Regions from separate parts of the Blautia sp. OF03-13 genome, predicted to be linked through region 3. Evidence: riboswitches for the same ligand, from Rfam matches in the RefSeq annotation. Region 3 holds a riboswitch; each other region holds the start of a gene.

Region 1 (7,563 bases), on a different contig from region 3:
AATGCGGCAGATGTATTAAACTCTTTGCAGAGGATGCAGGATTTTGGAGTGAATCTGATCTGTGTTGAAGATGGGATTGACAGCTCAAAAGATAGCGGAAAGCTGATGATTTCTGTTCTGTCTGCGGTGGCAGAGATTGAACGAGAGAATATCCTTGTGCAGACAATGGAGGGACGTAAGCAGAAAGCCAGAGAAGGAAAATGGAACGGCGGGTTTGCTCCATATGGCTATGAATTGGTAAATGGAGAATTGCAGATCGCAGAAGACGAAGCAGAGATTATTCGTCTGATCTATGATAAATTTATTCATACCAATATGGGAATCTCTGCGATTGCTGCATGGCTGAACCAGCATGGATATAAAAAGAAAAAACGACAGAATAATACACTGGACGCATTTGCCGCTTCATTTATAAAAGGCGTTCTGGATAATCCGGTATACTGTGGAAAGCTGGCTTATGGACGAAGGAAAAACGAGAAAGTATCTGGTACAAGAAATGAATACCGTATTGTAAAGCAGGAAAATTATATGCTGCACGATGGTATCCATGAAGGGATTATTTCAGAAACAGACTGGGAGCTGGCACATCAAAAACGGGAAAAAACAGGTGTAAAATATGAAAAGACACATAGCCTCGAGCATGAGCATATTTTATCCGGAATATTGAGATGCCCGTTATGTGGAAGCGGTATGTATGGAAACGTGAATAGAAAGAAAAAGAAAGACGGAACTTTATATAAGGATTATTTCTATTATGTCTGCAAACATCGTCGCCTGGTAGATGGTCATAAATGTGGATATCGTAAACAATGGAGCGAAGAGAAGATTAACAATGCAGTGGAAGAGGTTATTCGGAAACTGGTGAAGAATCCGAAATTTGAAGAAGCAATTCTGAATAAAATCGGTTCAAGAATAGATACAGAAGAAATAGAAAAAGAGATTGAAGGACTGGAAAAACAGCACAGACAACTGACCGGAGCAAAAGCAAGACTTGGACAGCAGATGGATAGTCTGGATATCATGGATAAATTTTATGAAAAGAAATATCAGGATATGGAGACACGCTTATATCGTCTATATGATGAAATTGAAGGCGTGGAGAATAGTATAGAAGAAGTTAAGAATCGCCTGCTGAATATCCGGCAACAGAAAATATCAGAAGAAAACGTCTATCAATTTCTTTTATATTTTGATAAACTATATGATAAGTTCACCGACCTGGAGAAAAAAGAATTTCTTAATAGCTTTGTAGAACAGGTGGACATTTACGAGCAGGAGCAGCCAGATGGCAGATTCCTGAAGCACATAAAGTTCCGTTTTCCGGTGTATTTTGGAGACAGGGAAATACAGGAACTTTGTTGGGACAACGAAAGTACCGTTGAGACTGTGTGCCTTTTGGGCAAACGAAAACCAGATGCCAAGGTAAAAATAGGCATTGATATGGATGATTATTACCGTATCAGGGAGAATGCTGAAAGCAAATAAACCTTTGCAAAACCGAATAATACACTGAAACAAAGCAAGACAGAAGCTGTTGATGCGTTAGAAGATAACGTGTCAGCGGCTTTTTCTTTTTATATAATAGGAAAGTTCGACATTCGTCGAACTCTTGATAAAAAGAGCCCGCACAAAAGCGGGCATAGAAAACAGACGATAGATTAAAAGAAGTCGATGTAAAAACCTTCTTCAAATTCATCGTCATCGAGGTCATCATCCTCGGTAAGAAAATAGTGCATATCCAAAAGGTCAGAGTCTGTCATGTTTTTGACCAGATTGGATGTCATTCCCTCTGGAGGATTCTTGCTGTATTTTTGTCTGAGTTCCTCTATAAGCTTTGCATCCATGGTTTAAATTCCTCCTTGTCTGTTAATAAGTTCAGTATGATACAGACAGGCAGAAAAATCAAGCAGAGCGGCATTTAGCTTTTGCCATGGCCCTTTCGTAAAATTCTTGAAGAGGAACTCGTTTATGATTGTGATAGATTTCTACTAAAAGCAATGCTGCGTGGACTTCGGAAGTAGAAGAACAGTTCGAGTATATGTATCGGCTGTTCTTTTTTTGCTTTTGAAGGTTAAAATGGTAATGTTTTTCTTGTGTACAGTAGAGTGCCATAGTATAATAAAATCAGTTTTTTGCATAAGTTTAAAAGCTTAAAAAGGACGATCGGCAAACCAGATGAAAGTCTGGGACGCAAAGCTACAGGGCCTGTAAAATGGCAGCCAGTTGCATGAAATGAGGTGCACTGTCTGTTTGGCAGTGCTTTTTTACGGTGTTATTTCATAGACGTGACTATAACAATTCTATTAGGAGAACTTGTAATGAAAAAGAAAAAATGGAGCAAGGTTTTGTCTGTATTTTTAGTGATGGTGACAGCCGTATCGCTTCTGTCAGGCTGTGGCGGGAAGAGTGCGGAAAAAGAAGATGCAGAAACAATCACAGTATATTTATGGAGCACAAACCTGTATGAAAAATATGCACCATATATCCAGGAACAGCTTCCGGATATCAATGTCGAGTTTGTTGTAGGGAATAATGATTTGGATTTCTACAAGTTCCTTGATGAAAACGGTGGATTGCCGGATATTATAACCTGCTGCAGATTTTCCCTGCATGATGCAAGTCCCCTGAAAGACAGTCTGATGGATCTTTCCACAACCAATGCGGCAGGTGCTGTCTATGATACCTACCTCAGCAATTTCAGGAACGAGGATGGAAGCGTAAACTGGCTTCCTGTGTGTGCAGATGCCCATGGTTTTGTAGTGAACAAAGACCTTTTTGAAAAATATGATATCCCGTTGCCAACAGATTACGAGAGTTTTGTTTCCGCCTGCCAGGCATTTGACAAAGTGGGTGTTCGTGGATTTACGGCAGACTATTCTTATGATTATACCTGTATGGAAACACTGCAGGGTCTGTCTATATCAGAGTTGTCTTCTGTGGAAGGACGCAAGTGGCGGACGGTCTACAGTGACTCGGAAAATACAAAGAGAGAAGGTCTGGACGATACCGTCTGGCCAGAGGCTTTTGAACGTATGGAACAGTTTATTCAGGATACAGGGCTTAGTCAGGAAGATTTGAATATGAATTATGATGATGTTGTTGAGATGTACAAAAGTGGCAAGCTTGCCATGTACTTTGGCAGTTCTTTCGGTGTAAAAATGTTCCAGGATCAGGGCATTAACACAACATTTCTTCCATTCTTTCAGGAGAACGGTGAAAAGTGGATTATGACTACGCCATATTTCCAGGTGGCCTTAAACCATGATCTGACAAAGGATGAAACACGCAGAAAGAAAGCAATGGAGGTACTGGATACAATGTTTTCAGAGGATGCGCAGAACAGGATCATTAGTGATGGACAGGATCTGTTAAGCTACAGTCAGGAGGTGGATATGCAGCTTACGGAATATCTGAAAGATATAAAACCTGTGATCGAAGAAAACCATATGTATATCCGTATTGCGTCAAGTGACTTTTTCTCTGTTTCCAAGGATGTGGTTTCCAAAATGATCTCAGGAGAATACGATGCAGGGCAGGCATACCAGTCATTTAATTCTCAGCTTCTTGAGGAAGAAACTGCTTCTGAGGATATCGTGCTGGATTCACAGAAGTCGTATTCCAACCGTTTCCACAGCAGTGGAGGAAATGCAGCATATTCTGTTATGGCAAACACGCTACGTGGCATCTATGGGTCAGATGTGCTGATCGCAACCGGAAACAGCTTTACGGGAAATGTGCTGAAAGCCGGTTACACAGAAAAAATGGCAGGTGACATGATCATGCCAAATGGTCTGGCGGCTTACAGCAGCAAGATGAGTGGGGCTGAGCTGAAAGAAATAATCAAAAACTTTGTAGAAGGCTATGAGGGAGGATTTATTCCGTTTAACCGTGGCTCTTTGCCAGTAGTTAGTGGTATTTCTGTGGAAATTAATGAAACGGAAGATGGCTATACATTAAGTAAAGTTACAAAGGATGGAAAGGCAGTTCGGGATGAGGATACTTTCACGGTGACCTGTCTTGCCACACCGCAGCATATGGAAACTTATCCTGTAGATGAAAATATGATATTTGATGGAGGAGCTACATCTGTGAAAGATACCTGGACAGCATATGTTTCAGGTGGTAATGCCGTTCTTGCAGAACCTGAAGATTACATAACCCTGAGGTGAGAAAAATGGATGTTAAGAATTATAATAGAAATAGAAAGAAACCTGTCAGGAAAAAAGGATTAAGAATAGTTGCTTTTCTTCTTCTCTTTATAGGAGTTGTTCTGGCTGTTTTCCGATATTATAAGTTTATGTCGAAATCTATTTACGAGGAAAGTGTTTCTCATCTGACGGAAGTTCTTCATCAGTCTGATCAGATGCTGAGAGAACTGACAAATAAGAACCTGACTTACCTCCATATTTGGGGCGAGAATCTGCAGAATATTTCCGGTGAAGACGAGATCCGTGATTATATAAAGAAAGCGCAGGAAGATGCAGGCTTTTTGGAATTCTTTTTTCTATCATCTGACGGTGACTACAAGATGGCGACAGGTGAAACCGGGTATCTTGGATTACAGGAAAATATTGAAGAGGATATCCGGCAGGGAAATGATGTGATAGCGAATGCAGCAGTTCCCGGAAAATCCCAGCTGCTTGTTTTTGCCACACCTAAGGCGCATGGAATTTATCAGGGATTTGAATACGATGCAATTGCCATTGCTTATGAAAATTCTGATATCGTAGATGTACTGGATATTTCTGCTTTTGATGGAAATGCCCAGAGTTTTATTATTCATCCGGATGGTCGTGTTGTGATTGATCATTCTTCCGAGTTATGGGGGAACGTGTATAATTTCTTCGGTTTTCTGAGTAGGCATTCTGATATGTCTGAAAAAGAGATCAATGTCCTTTTGGAGAAGTTTAAAGCGGGACGTACTGATGCGATGTTGCTGAATCTGGATGGAAGAAATTATTATCTGGTCTATGAAAAATCGGATATTCAGGACTGGATGTTTCTGGGACTTGTCCAGGCTGATATTGTCAATGCCAGTATGAACAATCTGCAGTTTACCACGATGCTTCTTGTTGGAGCTGTTGTACTTTGCATTGCTGCCTTTTTTATCAGTCTTATTATCCAGAAAAACAGGAAAAATCTCAGAAGAAAGGATGTGGAGATCCGGTACCGTGATGAGCTGTTTCAAAAGCTTTCCATGAATGTGGATGACGTTTTCCTGATGCTGGATGCCCAAACATATCAGACGGATTACGTCAGCCCTAATGCGGAAAAACTGCTGGGTATTACAGTAGAACAGATTCGCAAGGATATTCGTGTTTTAAGAAAACTGCACCCTGCAGATTCTGAAGACTCGCAGAAGAATCATCTGAAAGAAATTCCGGTTCATGAACAGCAGGAGTGGGATTGTGAATTTATACATCGGAAGACAGGGGAAAGGCGCTGGTTTCATAATATTGCAATGGGAAGTGAGGTAAACGGGGAAAAGAAATATATTCTGGTTATGTCAGACCGTACCTCTGACCGGAAAATGAACCAGGCTCTTTCTGAGGCAGTCCATGCGGCAGAGACTGCAAATAGGGCGAAGAGTATTTTTCTTTCCAATATGTCTCATGATATCCGGACACCAATGAATGCGATTATTGGATTTACAACATTGGCTGCAAGTAATATTGATGACAAAAAAAGGGTTCAGGATTATTTGGGCAAAATTCTTTCTTCCAGTAAGCATCTGCTTTCACTGATCAATGATATATTGGATATGAGCCGGATTGAGAGCGGAAAGATCCATCTGGAAGAAACAGAAGTCTGTCTGTCGGATGTGCTTCATGATCTGAAGACGATCATCAGTGGACAGATTCATGCGAAGCAGCTGGAGCTTTATATGGATGCCATGGATGTTACGAATGAGGATGTCTATTGTGACAAACTGCGGCTGAACCAGATACTGCTGAATCTTTTGTCAAATGCGGTTAAGTTTACTCCGGCAGGCGGAACCGTTTCTGTCCGTCTCAGACAGTACCCGGGAAAAGTAAAAGGCAGCGAACTGTATGAATTTCGGGTAAAGGATAACGGAATTGGAATGAGTCAGGAATTTGTACAGAAGATCTTTTCTCCTTTTGAGCGGGAGCGGACTTCTACAGTCAGCAGGACTCAGGGTACGGGACTTGGAATGGCCATTACCAAGAACATCGTGGATATGATGGGCGGTACTATTGAGGTTCAGACAGAGCAGGACAAAGGCACCGAGTTTATAGTCCGTCTGCCATTTCGGACTCAGCCTGAGCATCATCGCATAGAGAAGATTTCGGAACTAGAGGGTCTTAAGGCATTGGTTGTAGACGATGACTTTAACACCTGTGACAGTGTAACAAAGATGCTTGTAAAGGTTGGAATGCGTTCGGAATGGACAGTCTCGGGTAAAGAGGCTGTTCTCCGTGCACGACAGTCAATGGAGCTGGGGGATGCATTTCATGCTTATATCATTGATTGGCGTCTGCCGGATATGAATGGAATTGAAGTTACACGTCAGATCCGCAGTCTTGATGACAATACGCCGATCATTATTCTGACGGCATACGACTGGTCAGATATCGAAACAGAAGCCAGAACTGCAGGAGTGACTGCATTCTGCGCGAAACCTCTGTTTATGTCAGATATCAGAGAGACTCTGATGGCTGCCATCGGTCAGAAACAGGCCCAGGCAGAGGATAAGATTCTTCCGGCAGCAGATTTAGATTTCAGAGGCAGGCGTATACTTCTTGTGGAAGATAATGAACTGAACAGTGAAATTGCAGTGGAAATTCTGAAAGAATATGGATTCCTGGTTGATACAGCAGAAAATGGAGCAGAGGCAGTGGAGAAAATTAAAAATTCAATACCAGGGGATTATGATCTGGTACTGATGGATGTGCAGATGCCTGTAATGAATGGATATGAGGCTACCAGGCAGATCCGTGCGCTTACTGATCCGGCACTGTCGGGAATTACCATTCTTGCCATGACTGCTAATGCTTTTGATGAGGACAGAAAGAAAGTTCTGGAATGCGGTATGGATGGATTCTTATCCAAGCCAATAATTATTGAAGAATTGATCGATACGTTACAAAAGAATCTGGATTAGGTGCCTGGAACATCATAAAACCCACAAGGTAGAAGAGGGAAATGGAAATCAGGCAATCAGGAGCCTTCCAGGTGCATGGAAAAATTTTTATTGTAAAAAAAGGGATGAGTCTGGAAATGTAATCCATGTTTTATGTACGGTCCGTAGTATCAGCGATTCCAAGAGACGTGAAGAGGATCTTAACTTTGCTGCGGAAGCAGCAAAGCGGGAAGCCGAAATGAAAACAAGGTTTCTGGCAACGATGAGTCATGATATCCGTACACCACTGAATGGTATTATCGGTATGGTAAATATGGGAAATCAGTACGCAGATGATCCACAGATGCAGCAGAAGATCAGAGAAAAGGTAATGGAATCCCTAAAATATCTGGTGTCTCTGGTAAATGATGTGCTGGGTATGAATAAACTACAGAGCGGAGATTTGAAGGATTCTGTCGAAT
Region 2 (7,563 bases), on a different contig from region 3:
TCATTGTGGGAACCGATCGGGCGCATCAGCGCTTTCTTTGAATTTAATGCTGCGGTTTCGATGGATGTTCCAACTCCAACGCCGACAAGAAGCGGAGGACACGCATTTAAGCCGTAGCTTGTCATCTGATCCAGTACGAAATCGGTGATTCCTTCATATCCTGCACCTGGCATCAGAACCATCGCTTTTCCAGGAAGCGTACATCCGCCGCCTGCCATGTAAGCGTAGATTTCGCATTTGTCACTGTTCGGAACGATATCCCACCATACGGTCGGGGTTCCTTTTCCTACGTTTTTCTTGGTATTGTACTCATCAAAAGTCTCTACCGAGTTGTGGCGGAGCGGTGCTGCAAAGGTAGCCTGTACAACGGCCTCTTTCAGCAGGCCTTCCAGTTCATTGATGTACGGAAAATTCGTTCCGCATTTCAGCCAGAACTGAAGCACGCCGGTGTCCTGGCAGCTCGGACGGTTTAATTCCACCGCCAGTTTCTGGTTTTTGGTCATCGTCTCATACAGTGCTTTCGGAAGCGCTGCTGTTTCCTGGGAGCCCAGCTCCTCCAGCTTTGCAACTACATCGTCCGGCAGCTTTTTGCCGATGTGGGCAACAAAATCAGCTACCATGTCTGTTAAAACTTTTACTCCATTTTCGTTTGTCATAATATACCTCCTATGAATGATTTTCATGAGTGAACTTTGTGGTGCGGGGCAGGAATTTTCTGCCCCTTGTAGTGTGTGATACCTGTTTATGCGAAGGAATGCTTATCATGGATAAAAAGGAAACAGGATGGGCAGCAGTATCATGCAGATTGCAAAGGATACGAGGATCAGAGGCAGGCCGGATTTTACATAATCCTTGAATTTATAGCCTCCGAGTCCGACTACCATCGTGTTTGCAGGCATACCAATTGGTGTTGCATACGCGCAGGAACCGGCGATAACAGTTGCAATCACAACGGACCGCGGGTCTGCTCCAAGGCTGTTTGCAAGAGAAACAGCGATCGGAATCATAAGTGCCGTAGTGGCTGTATTTGACATAAAGTTGGTCAGTACACAGGTTACCAAGAAAATTACCAGGAGAAGCAGAATCGGATTTGGATTGGATCCGAGCAGACCGACGATTTTATCGGCGATCATACTTCCTGCCCCTGTGACATCCAGTGCTTTTGCCAGGGAAAGAGAGCCTCCAAAGAGGAGAACTACTTTTAAGTCAATGGAATTCAACGCTTCTTTTTCTGTCAGAACCCCGGTCAGCACCAAAAAGAGTGCGCCAAGACAGGCGGAAAGCTGAATACTGATTCCAATTAATTCTTCGAAAATCATAGCGAAAATTACAACGATCAGAACAACAAGTGAAATGATCTGTTTCCATTTCGGAACATTGCTGAAATCTTTCTGCTCTTCCAGGTTCTGGGCTGCTTCGTTCTGATTCTGCGGAAGAAGTTTATATCCAAAACAGACGAAGTAGAGGATTCCTATCAGCAGCATCGGAATTCCGATTGGCGCGTACATGAAAAAGCTGGTTTTGATTCCCATCTCCTGCAGTGCATTGACGCCCATCAAATTTCCCGGCGCTCCGATGATAGAGAGGTTTCCGCCGAGGGCTGCCGCGAATACAAGCGGCATCAGCAGGTGGCTTCTGGAATAACCGGACTCATCTGCGATTCCACAGACAACCGGGATCAGTACGGCAGCGGTTCCGGTGTTGGATAAGAATCCGGACATCACGCCGGCAATTACCATAATGGCGATGATCAGTGTTTTTTCGGTTTTGGCAAAGCGGGTTACAAGTCCTCCGATTTTGTTTGCCATTCCCGTCTCGAAAAGTGCCTGGCCGACAACAAACATGCCGATGCAGAGGATAACGTTGCTGTTTACGTATTGAGAGAAAGTCGTTGATACATCCAGAATTCCGGTGAGAGTCAATCCAAGCGCACAGATCGAAGCTGTCAGACCCAGCGGAATTTTCTCCAGAATGAAGCTGACAATCGCAAATACCAGAAACAGCAATGTGATTGTGGTTTGAGACATTCCCAAATCTCCTTTCGTTTTTTCAGTTTTCTTTTTCTTGAAAAGCATCGGCCGAACACGTTTCTTTTGTTACTTGTATTATACGGCGTGTACTGGTTAAAAAACAAATTGGTGGAATACATGACCCCATAAAAAATTTTTATATTCGCAAAACAGGGGCTCTTTTTTTGTGCATTTTTACCTGGTTTTGCGGGAAACCGAAAAAAAATATAGAAACATTTACGTCTCTATGGTATCTTAATGGTAATATAACGTTGTCTCAACGAACATTTGGAGGGGAAAAATGACTTTAAATCAGCTTCGTTACTTCTGTATGGCAAGCCGGTGCCACAGTATTACAAAAGCAGCCGAGGAATTGTACGTGACGCAGCCGACCGTATCGGTTGCTATCCGTGATCTTGAAATTGAATTCGGCGTCAGTCTCTTTTCCAGAAAGGGAAATCAGTTAATTCTGACGCGTGAAGGGGAGGAATTTTATCAGAAAGCAAATTATATTCTCCAGTACTGCAATGAGCTGCAGGCGGATTATTCCAATCTCTCCCGTGTGCGCCCGCCGATCCGCATTGGTATTCCGCCGATGCTGAGCACCGTCTTTTTTCCCGAGCTTCTTCTCGCTTTTTCAGAAGAGCATCCCGAAATTGCGGTATCTCTTGAGGAGTATGGTTCGGTCCGTGCCTGTAATCTGGTGCAGGATGACACACTGGATCTGGCGCTTGTCAATATGGAACAGTATAATATTGATAAATTTCACCATGCCGTTCTTGCGGATGACCAGGTCGTATTTTGTGTAGCAAAAAACCACCCCCTGGCAGGCAGAGAAGTGGTTTCCATTCAGGATATGGCAAAACAGCCCTTAATTTTCTTTAATGCTGACTCGGTGCAGAATCAGCTCCTGAAGCTGCGGTTCGAACTTGAGGGGTATACACCGAATATCATTATGCGGAGCAGTCAGATTTACACGACACTGCAGTTTTTAAAGACGGGCCGCTATGCCTGTTTTCTGTATTCCAGCATGACTGATAAATTTCCGGAAATCATCGGCATTCCGATGCAGACACCAATTCGAGTGAAAATCGGCATGATATGGAAGAAAAGCAGATACATCAGCAGCGATATGCAGACGCTGATCTCTTTTACAAAAAAGTATTATCAGATGCATTCGTTGATTCCATCGGACAAAAAAACGAGCGGGGATTGAATATATCCCCGCCGTTTTCTGTAATCTTTTTTTATTTCTCTGGAAAATCGTATCGTACAATCTCACAGTTTTTCACACCAAATGCCGCATATTCTTCATTCGTCATATCGTGAAAATACGACTGCACGACACGCGCAATGCCGTTGTGTGCGACGAGAATATACGTTTTTTCATCGGATTCTTCCCGAATTTCATCCAGCAGATTATAGTTTCTCTGCGCCAGCCGCAGAGTCGATTCGCCGCCCTCGTGGCTCATTGCGAAGCATTCCTTCGCCTTTTTGAAGTCCGCTCCATCGCGTGCTGTGGACTCCCATTTTCCAAAATTCTGCTCCGTCAGCCGCGGCTCCGGCCGCGCCGGGATGCCGGTCATCTCGGAAATATGTTTCGCGGTGTCTGCCGCACGAACCAGCGGGGAATACAGAATCTCATCCGCCTGAATCCCCTCTTTCAGGATTTTCTCCCCGGTCTCAACCGCCTGCTGATGCCCAAATTCCGTCAATGCAATATCCGTCGCCCCACAGATCTTATTCTCCACATTCCAGATCGTCTGCCCGTGACGCACAAAATAAAAATGTCCCATGAAATGATTCCTCCTGCTTATCCTCGTCAAATGTTTCTTTCTTTTCAGAATATCACAAGCCCGCATCTGCCGCAATGAACTGTTTTTAAAAACTCCATTTCCACCAGATGAATCTTATTTTATTCACTTTTTGTACCTTTTCTTTAATTCATTTTCAATTTTTAAACGTCTCAACCTCCACAACCCGGTCTTTCCCTTTCGTTCCCCAGATCATCAGATGGGCCTTATATTCCACCGAATCCCGTGCATAAAAGAATGGCTCCTCGCGCAGCAATGATGCGCGTTTTCCTTCGGCTTCCAGTATCTTTTTCCGTTTCATTGCCTGCTCCTGGATTTTTCGGATCTGGGTTCCTTCTTCGCCGGTGAAGCGTCGTTTCGGGTAATTCTGTCCTTCGCGGGCCAGTTTTTTTTCCAGTAAATCCACGACTTTCGCGTGGCGGCTCGTATGCAGCAGTTTTGCGATCTGTTTTGCGAGGAGTTTTCCCTGCCATTTTTCATAAAGTGCAAGATACCGCAGCAGCACTTTATCGCCTGCCTCCGATGCCAGTTTTTTCATCTCCGTAATTGCCTCTTCCGTCGCTTCCCACCACGGGCATGACGGTACGAGATACTGATCCGGCACCGCCGGGTAGCAGCAGAAATTGAGCGGCGGGAAATTGGCCAGCGATGCCAGACGCATTTCTTCCTCGGTGCAGAACGCCTCGCCGAGGTATTCCAGCTTGTCCCGCAGGATCGCAATACGGAACTCAATCTGCCGCAGATACTCGTATCCGTCCACCCAGAAATGACCCGTTTTTCCGTAATCAAACAGATGCACTTCCAGCGAAAGGCGGCTGAAAAACAGCGTGCACACCGTCTCTCCCTGCCGCACGATCAGAACGTACTGCTCCCCGTCTTTTTCCAGTGCAGCATCTATTTCTCCCTCGTATTCCTTCTGATACGTTCCCGTCAGCTCCGCGTCATGAAAAACGAGAAAGCTCTCTGCCGCATCGTTCATCAGATAAACAAGCCAGATCTCCTTTTCTCCTCCCCCGTACCGCTCACCCGGAAGCAGCAGCTCGAACTGCCCCTGCGAAAGAAGCACATCCAGCCTTTCCAGTTCCTCGGTCCATGTGATATTTTCTGCAATTTCCATTCCGTGATTCTCCCCTGTTTTCTTTTACTTCCTATGATACACTATAAAAAGGCTCCACTGCAATCCAAAGCAGTAGAGCCCCTTCTCCAAATTTTTCTGTTATTAATCCGTCTCGCTCCGCGGCAGTCCATCCACCAGAACCAGACATACCGACAGCAGCAGAAAAAGAATACCAAAAACCGCTGCTGAAATTCGTTTTTTCATACTGTTCCTCCTCTCGTATTTTCTTTTCACAGGCAATAAAAAAGCACCATAGATTCTCCTACTGTGCATTTCAGTCATTTCTCCCTATTTATTTTATAAGAAATGTTCCATATTTACGCAGCTGGCTGCCATTTTACAGGCCCTGTAGCTTTGCGTCACAGCCTTTCGACTGCTTTGCCGAGATTCTTTTTTTATTTTAATTCATTGCTGTAAGACTCTCTTCTCCTTTCCCATCGGAATATGATATAATGACCTCTGGATTTTGGCAGATTACTGTTTTTAACATTGGAGGTGTACGATGAAATACAGACTCATGACAGAAAACGATTTAGAATATGTTGTCGAAAAAAATAATGAATACTACAACAATGTCGAAGGCTGCTGCTGGACCTATGAAAAAGCCTATAAGAGAATTTATCAGGTACTCACAATGGAAATTTCCTGAAGTAAACTGCGGAATCGCAAGTATGTGTTTCGTCTTGAAAAAGCAGCAAAAATATAGTATAATATTTTTGTTGCTGACTCGGCTGAAACATTTATAATTCTTGTTTCTGTAGCTCAGTAGGATAGAGCGTCCCCCTCCTAAGAGAAAGCCGAGGCATTCCCCAAAGGGAAAAAATGAAAAACAACTTTCAGTTCGAATCTATTCTGAAAAATGCTAATGGTGACAACAAAGCATTCCCAAAATTGGGGAACGTTCTAATGTTACCAAATCAAAAAAATCTGTAGATTGACAACTCGAAAAAGAGTTGATAATCTTATATATGGCCGAAGGGAAAAATCCCAGAAACCCAGTAAAATCAAGGGTTTGCGGCATGTGTCGTCATAGCTCAGCTGGATAGAGCACTCGCCTCCTAAGCGAGGGGTCGGAGGTTCAAATCCTCTTGGCGACGGGCTTCAAAGCGTTCGAAAATGTTAGCTGGATTAGCTGACAACGAACGCTTTTGTTATTTTCAAATCACGTTCGTGACACAAAATTCCATTCAAAATGATCAATTTCCAGCTAACGCAATCCGATTTTTGTTAGCTGACAGCTAATCAAAATTACCGGTTTGCAAACATGGGTTTTAAGAAGTCCAGCTAACATTTGGGTTCCGCTCCGTTGTCACCCCTTATTCGGGGATGTAAATCAGAGAAAAGGCGGGAAAAGAAACAATCTCTCCCAAACCTGCAAACATGAATTAGCTGAAACAGTATTTAATTCTATTAGCTACAGCTAATGGTCAAACAGCAATGTCTGTTTGGAACTTTACTATCTATAAAAGTTCCAGGCAGGCATTTTTTATTTTCTGAATCCTGGAGGAAAGGAGTCAAGATGACTGAGCCAAACAGACAATCAGGAGAAAACGAAGAAAGAATCATAGAAATTGAGATTGAGCGTCTTCGTCCGTTCAAAGAGCACCCGTTTCAAGTAAAAGATGATAAGGAAATGTTTCTTCTGCAGGAAAGCATTGAGAAGTATGGAATTTTAAATCCGCTAATCGTCAGACCAGTACCGGATGGATACTATGAGATCATATCCGGTCACAGAAGAAAACATGCTGCGGAGAAACTGGGATACCGTAAAGTACCAGTAATCATCCGGGTATTAAGTGAAGATGATTCCATTTTAAGCATGGTAGATTCTAATCTTCACAGAGAACGGATCAGCTACAGTGAAAAAGCTTTTGCTTACAAACTGAAGAATGACGTATTAAAAAGAAAAAGTGGTCGAAAAAAGAGCCAAGTTGACCACAAAACACCAAGAAAGCGGGCAATAGAAATCATCAGTGAAGATTGTGGTGATAGCCCAAAACAAGTGCAGCGTTATATCTCACTGACAAAACTGATACCGGAAATGCTGCAGAAACTGGATGATGAGATCATTTCTTTTTGTCCGGCTGTAGAGATAGCTGCATTAAGTGAAAAAGAGCAAAAGGAACTGCTTGTAGCAATGGAGTATGCACAGGCAATCCCATCACTCTCACAGGCCCAGAGGATCCGGCAAATGAGTAAAGAAAAGCAGTTGTCACTGGAAAAGATGGAAGAAATCATGTGTGAGGTTAAAAAGGGTGAAATCACAAGAGTGGCTTTCACAAACGAACAGCTACATAAGTATTTTCCGAATTCCTATACACCGGCAATGATGAAGCGGGAAATACTGGCACTGTTGAAATTATGGAAAAAAGAATCATGGGAAAGTTAAAGGAGGAAGAAATCATGTGTAAAGTTATATCCGTAGTAAACCAGAAAGGCGGCGTTGGAAAGACCACCACAACCGTAAATGTAGGCATTGGACTGGCAAGAGAAGGTAAGAAAGTGTTGCTGATTGACGCGGATCCACAGGGAAGTTTAACAGCAAGTCTTGGATATGAGGAACCGGATGATCTTCGCATCACACTGGCAACGATCATGATGGATGTCATCAACGAAGAAGAAA
Region 3 (7,563 bases):
CCATTCTTTTCTCTGCTTCGGCTTTTTCTGCGTGGAAGAAATAAAACAGAGAGGCTACAGCCACACAGACTCCAATCAGACCGCCGAACAGCTGGATCCGTTTTTCTTTTTTCTTTCTCTTAATATCCAAGATCATCCACCTCCAGATACTTCTGGGGATCATCCAGATATTTTTCAATGATTTTCAGAGATGTGCCATCCTGACGCATTTCTTCCAGCGTCTGGCTCATCTGCTCACAGATTCCTCTGTCATCCTCTTTTGCAAAAGCAACACCTATTCCAGTGATCATCAAAGGTTCTTCCAGGATACGAAAGCTTGCGTCATAATCCTTCATATACTGGACAACAGATTCCTCGTGTGCTGCAACTGCATCTACATATCCTTTTCCCAGAAATGTATAGATCAGCTCCCTGTGTCCCAGGCTGATCAGATTGCCCAGCTTTGGGATTCTCTCATCCGTCCGGTTCAGAAAGATACCTTCCGGTTTGGTTGTGGACTGAACAGCCAGGTTCTTACCCTCCAGATCACTCAGTTTATAGATATCACTATTCTCATTTACAGCAACCACCTGACGGCTTGCTACATATGGTCCCGCCCAGCGGTAATCATCAAGACGCCCTTCCATGGAAAAGCAGCCCATGATACAGTCAATCTCTCCGCTCTCCACCAGTTCTTTTTTCTTCTCCCAGTTGATCCGGACAACGTCCACCTGATATCCCATTCTTTTGAAAGCTTCTGTAGCCAGTTCTACATCGATTCCCGTCGGTACACCATCCTCATTCAGATAATTGTATGGTGGATAGTTGTCACTGCCGAGGGTAATAACAGGCCTTTCGGTTTCTTCTTTCGTGTTATCTGTGTTTTACACCCTGCCAGGGTGACTGCTAAAATTCCCGCAAGCAGAATGCCTGCAATCACTCTTTTTCCTTTCATTTTCTGTCCATCCCTAACTATCCTTTTTGATTCTTCTATGTCCGGTTACTTTCCATTCGTCACTGTACAGTGACCTGCGGTTCGGTACCCCCCCCCGCCGGATTTTATGCTTCTAATCGTCTTTTCCAGCACCTTCATCTCAACCGGTTTTGAAACATGTGCATTCATGCCAGCCGCAAGGGAATGCTGAATGTCTTCTGAGAATGCATTGGCAGTCATGGCAATAATCGGTATCGTCTTTGCCAGTTCATGGGAACTTCTGCGGATTGCCCTCGTCGCCTCATAGCCATTCATAACAGGCATCTGCACATCCATCAGGATCATGTCATAATCACCTGGAGCAGACTGTTCAAATGCTTTCAAAATCTCTTCGCCATTTTCACAGATGGTACATTCCGCACCTTCAATCTTTAACAGTTCCGTCAGGATCTCCGCGTTCAGCTCATTATCCTCTGCACACAGGAATCTCATTCCTTGAAGGATATTACCATCCTGTTTATCTGTTTCTTCTTGTGCCGCCAGAGCAACTGTTCTATCCTCTGCAATTTTCAGATCCATGAGAACCTCAAAACAGCTTCCCTGTCCCAATTCACTCTCCACATCAATGGTACCTCCCATTGCCTCAACCAGATTCTTAGTAATCGCCATTCCAAGTCCGGTTCCCTGTATTTTATTTGTAATGGAACTTTCCGCACGGGTAAACGCATCAAAAATTGTATCCTTGAAATCTGCCGACATTCCCATACCATTATCGCTAACTAAGAAACGGTACTTTGCATAGACAGATGACTTTGTCTCACATTCTTCTACAAAGAACTGAATTTCCCCACCTTCCTGGGTATACTTCACTGCATTGGAAAGCAGGTTGCTGAAAATCTGTATCAGGTGAACCTGATCCCCATTCACCCACTCATGCTGAATATTTTCTTTTATGATTGTAAGGGTCTGCTGCTTTTCATATATTTGAGTATGAAATATAGTGTTAAGTTCCTGTACAAGATCCAGAATAGAAAAGTCAGAATATTTGAAGACTGTTTTTCCTGCCTCAATCTTGCTCATATCCAGAACGTCATTGATAATTCCCAACAGATGCTGCGATGAAATATCTATTTTATCTGCATACTCTATAACTTTTGCTTTATTACCTGCATCATGTCTGATCAAAGATGTGATACCAATGATTGCATTCATAGGTGTGCGAATATCATGTGACATATTAGACAGGAAATCCGTTTTCGCCTTATTTGCATTTTCAGCTGTCTGTAAAGCCTCTGTTGCAACGTTCTTTGCCTTTTTCAGTTTTTGATTGACTACTTCCATTTCCTTCATTGTTTGTAAATGAAGTTCATTATTTCTTTTTTCATATTCTGCTTTTTGATCTGCAAGACTAAGTCTGGAAATACTGTAGAATAATCCGGCAAAAAGTAAAAGTATAAAACCTGCCATGAGTATTGTTGTAAACAACACCGTTTTCTGGTAATCCATCAGCACATTGTCCACAACTCCCTTGGCCACAATGCACACCAAAATGGTGTTGTTGCTTTCTATCGGGCAATACCCCAGATAATAGGGGTTCTGTTTTCTCAAAAGTGCAACTCCGGATTCTCTGTTATCAAACTTCTTTTTGAACAAATCCGCCTCTTCTTCTGTAATAGCCTGTTCCCCTTTTAAATGTTTTAACAAAGAATAATTACGCAGGTATTTATCTCCACTCTGGTTCGTATACGTAATATTTCCGTCATGATCCAGCATGAACAAATATGCTTTTCCATGATAACCTTTCAATTTTAACATGGAATCCAGTTTCGAATGATCATACACAGTTCCAATTGCCGTATAAGTTTCTCCATTGATCGTGTATTCCTGACATGGAATCGCAACCAGATAACCGTCTTTTTTCTTCTGATCATAATCAAGACGCACCAGTTTTCCAATATTGTATCCGTTCTTTAAGTCCAGCAGAAGTTTACTTGGCATATCAATCCGCATTTTTGTTCCACCTGCTGATATTGCCTGACCATTTTCCTGAAGGAATATAAGAGTACTTTCCGATTCTTTTTCCCATGCTTCAAAGAAATTTTTGTTCGTATCCGTTTCAAGAGACAGTTCCCTCTCATGAAGTAAGAATTCCTCAACCAACTGCAGCTGGCTGTAGTATCCACTCACCTGAAGATCATAGGTCTGCTGTATCTGTTCAACAACAGCTCCCATACTGCTTTTTCCATTTTCGCTGATATACTTATTAGACTTACTTATAAGATACTTGATACAAACTAAGCTTAAAAGAATCATAAGTAGTATAAGCAACAGCCTTGTTATTTTTTTTCTTTTATTTACCGCTTGTTCTATCTCCACTTTTACTGTTCAACCTCTATATAGTCTTCCGGTGCTGACGGCTGCTGTCCTTTTGACATTGCTTCGATCCATGCACTTGATAATGTTGTATCTTTAAGCTGCTCAATCTCACATTTCGGATTTATTTTTTTCAAAACGGACATTGTGGTGTCTGTAAGAAGAATCGAGTATTCCTTTTCTTTGTCTATTTTCTTATCATTAACTGTTAAGTCCTTTAACGAAAATCCACTTTCCTCTTGATTGACGATCATTTTCATACCGGATGCAATTGGTAATTCGTATTTATTGGTTACGTAAAAATTCTCATCCGCATCGGCGAGATAATTTTCCACGAGTTCACAAACCTGTTTACCATTGATTTTTGTAAAATATAATGCTGTATCTGAACTCTTCGCTGTCATCATGCCAACCCGGCTGCTGGTGCATTCTCCTTTGTACATAGAGGAAGTGAAATAATAATATGGTGCCAGAGCCAGCTGTGCATCATTTTCTTCTCTGATCGTAGTTAAAATGGAAGATGCTGCATCACGGCCACTTCTATCGTTCAGTGAAATGGAATATTCATTTTCAAAATTCATCATTGCTTTTTCTTCTGGATCTTTACGATTCATTACACTGCGAAAAGTATCATAAGCCTGTGTTTCATCCATTTCCCCTGACAGTAATCCGTGAACAGCCTCAAGACTTGCATCAAATGATTTTTGGGCGGAATATCGGATATAAACAGCATTATGATTAATTTCCTCTTCCAGTCCAGGCACATCCTGCATCATGGTTGGAACATCTGTATTCAATGAAATAACACCGCTTCCATCCGCAATCAGCTTTTGCCCCTCTTCTGAAATCATACAATCCAGCACATCCAGTGCAGTATCCAGTTTCTCCCGGTCTTTTTCCAGGTTTTTGTTAAATGCAATGTTTAAGGACGGAGTCATATACACATAGGATTCATCCGATGTCTGTGAAAAGTAAGGAATACGGGTCAGCTCCGCATCCATCTGTTTCTGCAGCTGCTGCATAACCGTCGGATGTCCATGAAACATTGCTGATTTTCCCTCGACAAACATCTGGATTCCTGTATCGACGTCAATATTGATATCTTCTTTACCAAAGTGCGAGTCCTTAAGAAACTGACTGGTTTCTGAAAAAATACGTTTCCATAATGTATCATCAAACTTCACTTCATCCGCTGCAGTCTCTGCACCGTTTCGCCATTCAATACCATCCAGGCTTGTAAACTCACCGATTGCTGCAGCCTGGATGATTTCATTATTAGACCAGTCTTCACCAAGATCCATGGAATACGGTTTTATGCCATTATCATAAAACTGCTGACAGGCCTGTACATATTCCTCATAATTTTCTGGAATCTTTACGCCATACTGATCAAACAGTGTTTTGTTGGCAATGATCGTCTGCGGAATACCACAGATTGGCAGCCACTGGATTTCATCCTCCTCATTCTTATAATATTGCACCGCATAAGAATAATACTTGGAAACAACATCATAAGAAGCAAAATCCATAAGATAAGGCTGTAAGTCCTGTGCATCTGTTCCAGAAAATCGACGTACTGTTATAATATCCGGTAATTCATCATGTTCTTTAAAATAACTGTATAAATCGGTATCATTGTTACCTATAATAAATTCAATATCCTGATCTGGAAACTGTTCATGGATATAGGGTGCAATATTTTTCATCAAACGATTTTCCCACAGATAAACGGTAAGATGATCATCATTTATAGATACTTCTTTCTTTGACTGTCCACATCCAGACAAGACAGCAGTTGCTGCAAGCACACCTGACACCACTGCTGTCAGACAACGTTTTGCCTTTTTCATACTTTTATTTTCCTCATTTTTTCCTGATAAAATCCTTATTGTTACGTCTATGAAATAACACCGTAAAAAAGCACCGTCAGACAGACAGTGCACCTCATTTTATGCAACTGGCTGCCATTTTACAGGCCCTGTAGCTTTGCGTCCCAGACTTTCATCTGGTTTGCCAATTTCCTTATTATAGCTTTAATCTTATGCAAAAAACTGATTTTATTATACTTTAGTGTTCTACTATACGCAAGAAAAAGATTAACATTTTAACGTTCAAAAGCAAAAAAAGAACAGCCGATACATATACCCGAACTGTTCTCCTACTATTAAGTACGTTACATTATTTTACAACAAAACTTCCAGAAATATGATATCTATCATATTTTCTGGAAGTCCTGTCTTTGAGCAAGTGGCAAACTCGGTTAAAAAAGCTTTCAATCCTTGTTTCAATCCCTCTGAGTTCATCATACAATCTGTCGTTTCACCCCTTATTTTCTGACATTTCTGTGGAAATATACTTTTTTCTTCCTCCTTCATTGCGAATCTTTCCGGGAAATGCTATAATAGCCAAAGTTGAAAGCGCGAAATCCGAAGCATTTGCAAGCTGCTCCGGAAAAAAAGACCATCCCCCGGACAAAAAGAGAGGGGATATGTCCATCCTACGGGACATAAGAAAGGAGTTATTCTATGCCTTATGATGACGTACAAAAATTTTCAGAGGCAGCCGTAAACAAAGCAAAGCTGCTGAAAGAACACCCGGGGAAATACTTTCTCCGTGCAGTCATGGCCGGTTTCTTTATCGTGGTTGCCATGATTTTCTCCAACGTGGTAGGCAATACGTTCCAGAGTACAGATCCTGCCTGGGGAAAACTGCTTGGCGGTATTGTGTTTGCCATTGCGGTTCTGCTGATCGTTTTTATCGGTGCAGAGCTTTTCACCGGAAACAATCTTGTTATGGCATTTGGGGCCTATGACAAAAAAGTCTCCTGGGCACAGGTTGGAAAAGTATGGCTGGTAAGCTACATCGGAAACTTTGTCGGATGCCTGATTCTCTCCGTAATTTTCGTACTGGCAGGTGCTTCCGGTACTGCCGATTATTACGCAGGATTTATTGGAAATAAACTTTCCATTCCTGCCGGAGAAATGTTTTTCCGTGCCATTCTCTGCAACTTCTTCGTCTGCCTCGCCGTTGCCTGCGGCATGAAATGCAAAAATGAAGTTGCCAAATTTTTCATGATTATACTTTGCATCGCCGGATTCGTTGTTGCCGGTTTTGAACACTGCGTTGCCAATATGGCCACCTTTGTTACCGCTGCACTTCTGGTCCCAGGCGGCATTTCTCTGACTGCCGCATTGAAAAGTATGGTCATTGTAACTATAGGAAACGCAATAGGAGGCGGTGTGCTCCTTACCTGGCCGCTTCGAATGATGAGTGCAGATAAATGACAAAATCTTTATACATTGCGGAAAAACCGAGCGTTGCTCAGGAGTTCGCAAAAGCGTTAAAACAGAATATGCAGCGCAGGGATGGATACTTAGAGTCGGATCAGTCCGTCGTAACCTGGTGCGTCGGTCACCTGGTTACGATGAGTTATCCGGAAAAATATGATCCTGCGTTAAAAAGGTGGAGTCTCGAGACCCTGCCTTTTTTGCCTGAAAACTTCAAATATGAAGTTATCCCGGAAGTAAAAAAGCAGTTCACCATTGTGAGTAACCTGCTCCACCGGGAGGATATTGAAACCATTTATGTCTGTACCGACTCCGGGCGGGAGGGAGAATACATCTATCGTCTCGTCGCGCAGATGGCCGGTATCAAAGACAAGAAACAGAAGCGTGTCTGGATCGACTCGCAGACAGAAGAAGAAATCCTGCGCGGTATCCGCGAAGCGAAGGACGAAAGTGAATACGACAATCTTTCGGCATCCGCTTATCTCCGCGCCAAAGAAGATTACCTGATGGGCATTAATTTTTCCCGTCTTCTCTCGCTCAAATACGGAAGCGCTGTCGCATCGTATCTCGGCACTAAATATCAGTCTATTTCCGTCGGCCGTGTTATGACATGTGTGCTCGGCATGGTCGTACGCCGGGAGCGCGAAATCCGCAGCTTTGTGAAAACACCATTCTACCGTGTCATCGCCGGTCTTTCCTTAAATGGACGCAATTTTGAGGGGGAATGGCGCGCCGTAAAAGGCAGCCGCTACTTCAACTCTCCGCTTCTCTATAAGGAGAACGGCTTCCAGAAAAAAGAGGACGCACAGAAACTGATCGAGGAATTAAGCATGCAGAATCCTCTGATCCCGCATGTCCTGAAAATGGAGCGAAAAAAGGAAAATAAAAATGCGCCACTGCTTTACAACCTTGCGGAGCTGCAAAATGACTGTGCCCGCTTTTTCAAAATCAGTCCGGATGAAACGCTGAAAGTTGTTCAGGAGCTTTACG

What was found. Region 3 has a riboswitch for cyclic di-GMP ahead of DXA55_RS01165 (ABC transporter substrate-binding protein). Riboswitches for the same ligand answer to the same signal wherever they lie in the genome.
Region 1: it holds a riboswitch for cyclic di-GMP, as region 3 does, so the genes downstream of both, DXA55_RS13860 (ABC transporter substrate-binding protein) here and DXA55_RS01165 (ABC transporter substrate-binding protein) in region 3, are expected to answer to the same signal.
Region 2: it holds a riboswitch for cyclic di-GMP, as region 3 does, so the genes downstream of both, DXA55_RS12870 (DUF3878 family protein) here and DXA55_RS01165 (ABC transporter substrate-binding protein) in region 3, are expected to answer to the same signal.

Annotation. Positions count from the first base shown of each region.
Region 1 is NZ_QTVR01000021.1:2,933-10,495, forward strand. It holds gene DXA55_RS13850 (recombinase family protein) at 1-1,485, shown strand, start outside; gene DXA55_RS13855 (hypothetical protein) at 1,659-1,844, opposite strand; cyclic di-GMP riboswitch class I at 2,156-2,231, shown strand; gene DXA55_RS13860 (ABC transporter substrate-binding protein) at 2,319-4,169, shown strand; gene DXA55_RS13865 (hybrid sensor histidine kinase/response regulator) at 4,175-7,123, shown strand; gene DXA55_RS13870 (sensor histidine kinase) at 7,341-7,563, shown strand, end outside.
Region 2 is NZ_QTVR01000017.1:59,251-66,813, forward strand. It holds gene ttdA (L(+)-tartrate dehydratase subunit alpha) at 1-656, opposite strand, end outside; gene DXA55_RS12855 (SLC13 family permease) at 762-2,027, opposite strand; gene DXA55_RS12860 (LysR family transcriptional regulator) at 2,311-3,225, shown strand; gene DXA55_RS12865 (histidine phosphatase family protein) at 3,257-3,805, opposite strand; gene DXA55_RS12870 (DUF3878 family protein) at 3,960-4,940, opposite strand; cyclic di-GMP riboswitch class I at 5,258-5,333, opposite strand; gene DXA55_RS17140 (hypothetical protein) at 5,443-5,589, shown strand; tRNA gene DXA55_RS12875 (tRNA-Arg) at 5,964-6,037, shown strand; gene DXA55_RS12885 (ParB/RepB/Spo0J family partition protein) at 6,364-7,329, shown strand; partial or broken gene DXA55_RS12890 (ParA family protein) at 7,344-7,563, shown strand, end outside.
Region 3 is NZ_QTVR01000001.1:254,311-261,873, forward strand. It holds gene DXA55_RS01150 (ATP-binding protein) at 1-136, opposite strand, end outside; partial or broken gene DXA55_RS01155 (substrate-binding periplasmic protein) at 120-934, opposite strand; gene DXA55_RS01160 (ATP-binding protein) at 980-3,145, opposite strand; gene DXA55_RS01165 (ABC transporter substrate-binding protein) at 3,292-5,136, opposite strand; cyclic di-GMP riboswitch class I at 5,236-5,311, opposite strand; gene DXA55_RS01170 (hypothetical protein) at 5,470-5,661, opposite strand; gene DXA55_RS01175 (formate/nitrite transporter family protein) at 5,812-6,570, shown strand; partial or broken gene DXA55_RS01180 (DNA topoisomerase) at 6,567-7,563, shown strand, end outside.